2 regions of the Bradyrhizobium sp. USDA 4510 genome follow, and region 1 is predicted to be linked to the other one. Evidence: predicted binding sites of a transcription regulator. Region 1 holds the regulator's gene; the other holds the start of a gene.

Region 1 (2,201 bases):
GTTGAGGGAGACAAGCGATGGCTTCTGAACATACCGCCAAGGCATTCGACAGCGACCTGCAGGAGTTGACTCGCCTGGTCGCCGAGATGGGCGGCCTGGTCGAACGGATGATTACCGAGTCGGTCGACGCGCTGATCCGTCGCGACGTCGCGCTCGGCAAGCGCGTGGTCGCCGCCGACATCGAGATCGACAATCTGCAGCGCAACATCGAAGAGCGGGCGGTGCTGACGATCGCCCGCCGCCAGCCGATGGCGATCGATCTGCGTGAGATCGTCAGCGCGATGCGCGTCGCCACCGACCTCGAGCGGATCGGCGACCTCGCCAAGAACATGGGCAAGCGCGTCGCGGCGCTGGAGAGCGATTTCCAGCCGCTGAAGCTGATCCGCGGCCTCGAGCACATGACCGACCTCGTGCTGTCGCAGGTCAAGTCGGTGCTCGACGCCTATGCCGCGCACGACCTGCCGGCGGCGATGAACGTCTGGAAGGGCGACGAGGAGGTCGATGCGATCTGCACCTCGCTGTTCCGCGAACTGCTCACCTACATGATGGAAGATCCGCGCAACATCTCGTTCTGCATCCATCTGATGTTCTGCGCCAAGAACATCGAGCGGATCGGCGATCACGCCACCAATATCGCCGAGACCGTGTTCTACATGATCGAGGGCCAGCAGATCACCGACAAGCGCCCGAAGGGCGACATGACCACTTTTGCCACCACGGTGCCGGGCAACTGAGGCATGATCGGCAAGCACGGAACCGGCAAGAGCGAAACTGGATGATCCTCGCGACAAATCGTTTCCGCGGGGACTATGCTCAAGGAAGTAAGCGTTTCGGTTTGCGTCTGGGCAACGGATCACCACAGAGAAAGAACTTAAACCGATGAGCGCACGCATTCTGGTAGTCGAAGACGAGGAAGCGCTGACGACGCTGTTGCGCTACAATCTCGATGCGGAAGGCTACGATGTCGAGACGGTGGGGCGCGGCGACGATGCGGATACAAGGCTGAAGGAGCGCGTTCCCGACCTCGTGGTGCTGGACTGGATGCTGCCGGGCCTGTCCGGCATCGAACTGTGCCGCCGCCTGCGGGCGCGGCCCGAGACCAAGCAGCTTCCGATCATCATGCTGACCGCGCGCGGCGAGGAAAGCGAGCGCGTGCGCGGGCTTGCCACCGGCGCGGACGATTACATCGTCAAGCCGTTCTCGGTGCCGGAGCTGCTGGCGCGGGTGAAGGGCCTGTTGCGCCGCGCCAGCCCGGAGCGGCTTGCGACCGTGCTGACCTACGGCGACATCGAGCTCGACCGCGAGAAGCGCCGCGTGGCGCGCTCGGGCCGTCCGATCGATCTCGGGCCGACCGAGTATCGCCTGCTCGAATTCTTCCTTGAGCATCCCGGCCGCGTGTTCAGCCGCGAGCAATTGCTCGACAGCGTCTGGGGCCGCGACATCTACATCGATGAGCGCACCGTCGACGTGCATATCGGCCGCCTGCGCAAGCTGCTCAATCCGGGCCGCGAGCAGGATCCGATCCGCACTGTGCGCGGCGCCGGCTACGCGCTCGACGACCGCTTTGCCAAGGCCGAGCCGCAGCCGTAACGGCCATGCGGCATTCATAAACCGCAACACGGCGTCGTCCCGGCGAAACCCGGGACCCATACGCTGCGGCCAGCGCAATCGGCACGCGGCCAGACGGCTTTCTAACAACACCCATTCGTGGTTATGGGTCCCGGCCTGCGCCGGGACGACGCTGGTGATATAGCCGGGCTGGGTCACACAAAAAAATCCCCGCTTTCGCGGGGATTTGTCTTTGAGGTCTTCCGTCGTTTTCCCGAGTGCTCACTTGATCTGCGGTTTCGCCGACGGCCGGCGGCGATCGGCGGCGGGCTGGTAGGCGACGCGCGAGTGATGCGCGCAATAGGGCAGGCCGCCGAGCGCTTTGCCGCCGCAGAAGAAGAATTCCGGGCTCGAGGGATCGCCGACCGGCCAGTGACAGGTGGCCTCGTTGAGCTCGAGCAGCGACAGCCGCTGGCTCATCGGCACCACATTGTCGTAGGAGATCGGATCGGGCTCCATCTCGGCCTCGAAGGCGTGCGCCAGCGCGGTGTTGCCGCGCGAGACCGGGCGCGCCACCCGCATCATGTGCTGGGCGGGGCGGGCCTTGCGCTGCCGCGGCGCGGCCGTGGAGGGTGCCTTGGCGCGGCCGGAGA
Region 2 (2,201 bases), 620 kb from region 1:
TCAAGGCCGACGCCTATCTCGCCGTCGGCCCGGCCAACAGCAAGATCACGATCGATGCGATCACGGCGTCGGTCCGCGACGGCGGCGAGCCCAGCTTCCTTGCGATCGACGCCTCCGAGGCGATCGCGCAGAACCATCCGGCCTATGAGGCCGCGGAAATCCCCGCCGGCTCGCTCGGCTCCGCTGACCGGCCCGATGATGAGGTGAAGACGATCAGCTTCTCGCACCACATCGTTGCGCGGAAGGGCCTGTCGGACTCGACGGTCGCGGCATTCACGCGGCAATTGTTCGCGATCCGGCAGTCGCTCAAGACCGATTTCCCGCTCGCCGCCAAGATCGAGACGCCGGACACCGACAAGGATGCCACCATTCCGGTGCATCCGGGCGCCGCCGCGTTTGTCGACGGCGAGGAAAAAACCTTCCTCGACCGCTACAGCGACTACATCTGGTGGAGTCTGATGGCGTTCTCGGCGATGGGCTCGGCCGGTGCGTGGTTCGCCGGCTATCTCAAGCAGGACGAGCGCAACACCAACACCTCGCAGCGCGAACGCCTGCTGGAGATGCTGAAAGCCGCGCGGCACAGCGATTCGATCGAGGAACTCGACCAGATGCAGGCGGAGGCCGACGACATCCTGCGCCACACGCTGGACTGCTTCGAGCACGGCGCGATCGAGGAAGGCACGCTGACCGCGTTCAACATCGCGCTCGAGCAGCTTCATAACGCCGTCGCCGACCGCAAGGCGCTGTTGTTCAGCATGCCGCAGAATTTGCAACGGGCTGCGACGCAGTTCAGGGCGGCGGGCACGGCGTAGGGGCGCCGCCAATCTTTATCCGCAAATCCCCCTTGCCTCCCCCGCACTCGGGAGAGGGAGCCTGACAGATGCGCTTCCCTTACGTCCCGCACTCCCGCCGCTGTAATCTCTCCGTCATGGAATTTTTCTAGGTCTTGGCGCGCCTGCGGCGCATTGTCGCTGTGACCTGAGGAGGCTCCCTATGACGATCCGGTTCTCGCGAAATCTCACCCGCCGACGCTTTCTCTCCACGGCGGCTGCGGCCGGCGCCGGCGTGATTGCGATGCCCTATCTGTCGCGCGCCGCCGACCGTCCCGTGATCACCCATGGCGTGCAGTCCGGCGATGTCGGCGTCGACGGCGGCGTGGTGTGGGCGCGTGCGGACCGGCCGGCGCAGATGATGGTCGAGGTCGCGACCACTGAATCGTTCAAGGACGCCCATACACTGCCGCCGATCACGGCGCTGCCCGAGAGCGACTTCACCGCCAAGATGCTGCTGGAGAACCTGCCCTCCGGCCAGGACATCTTCTACCGCGTCCGCTTCCGCGACCTCGCCCATATCGACATCGTCGGCGAGCCGGTGGTCGGACGCTTCCGCACCGCGCCGAGCGACCGCCGCGACGTCTCCTTCGTGTGGGGCGGCGATGTCGCCGGCCAGGGCTGGGGCATCAATCCCGACGACGGCGGCATGATCACCTTCGCCGCGATGAAGAAGCACGCTCCGGATTTCCTTCTGCACTCCGGCGACACGATCTACGCCGACGGCGTGATCCCGTCCGAGGTGAAGCTTCCCGACGGCAAGATCTGGAAGAACGTCACTATACCCGAGAAGGCGAAGGTGGCCGAGACGCTCGACGAATACCGGGCCGCCCACAAGTATAACTTCCTCGACAACAACGTCCGCGCCTTCAATGCCGAGGTGCCGATCTTCGTGCAGTGGGACGATCACGAGGTGACCAACAATTGGTCGCTGTCGAAACAGCTGCCGGCGGCCTACAAGGAGCGCGACATCACCGTGCTCGCGGCGCGCGCGGCAAAGGCCTTCCACGAGATGTATCCGATGCGCGAGAGCATCGTCGAGCCGGGCCGCGTCTATCGCACGCTGAGCTACGGTCCGCATCTCGACGTCTTCATGCTCGATGAGCGCAGCTATCGCGGCCCCAACGGCCCGAACCTGCAGGAGCAGTACGGCCCCGACGCCTATTTCATCGGCCCGGATCAGATGGCCTGGCTGAAGCGCGCGCTGCTCAACTCGCGCGCCACCTGGAAGGTGATCGCCTCCGACATGCCGCTCTCGCTGATCGTCTATGACGATGCCGCCAACAAGAAGGGCTCGGAAGCCTTTGCGCAGGGCGATGGCCCGGCGCGCGGCCGCGAGCTCGAAATCGCCGACATCCTGCGTTTCATCAA

Evidence for each region. Region 1 encodes PhoB, which activates phosphate uptake and scavenging genes when phosphate is short. Its sites were predicted from a motif close to TGTCATNNANCTGTCAT; they were not measured.
Region 2: ACVMDN_RS36915 (alkaline phosphatase D family protein) is a predicted target of PhoB. The motif match lies at 914-930, and genes of this name have one in related genera.

The regions. Positions count from the first base shown of each region.
Region 1 is NZ_JBSSBT010000001.1:7,327,023-7,329,223, reverse strand. It holds gene phoU (phosphate signaling complex protein PhoU) at 18-734, shown strand; gene phoB (phosphate regulon transcriptional regulator PhoB) at 880-1,590, shown strand; gene ACVMDN_RS34145 (GcrA family cell cycle regulator) at 1,831-2,201, opposite strand, start outside.
Region 2 is NZ_JBSSBT010000001.1:7,943,832-7,946,032, forward strand. It holds gene ACVMDN_RS36910 (TAXI family TRAP transporter solute-binding subunit) at 1-812, shown strand, start outside; gene ACVMDN_RS36915 (alkaline phosphatase D family protein) at 994-2,201, shown strand, end outside.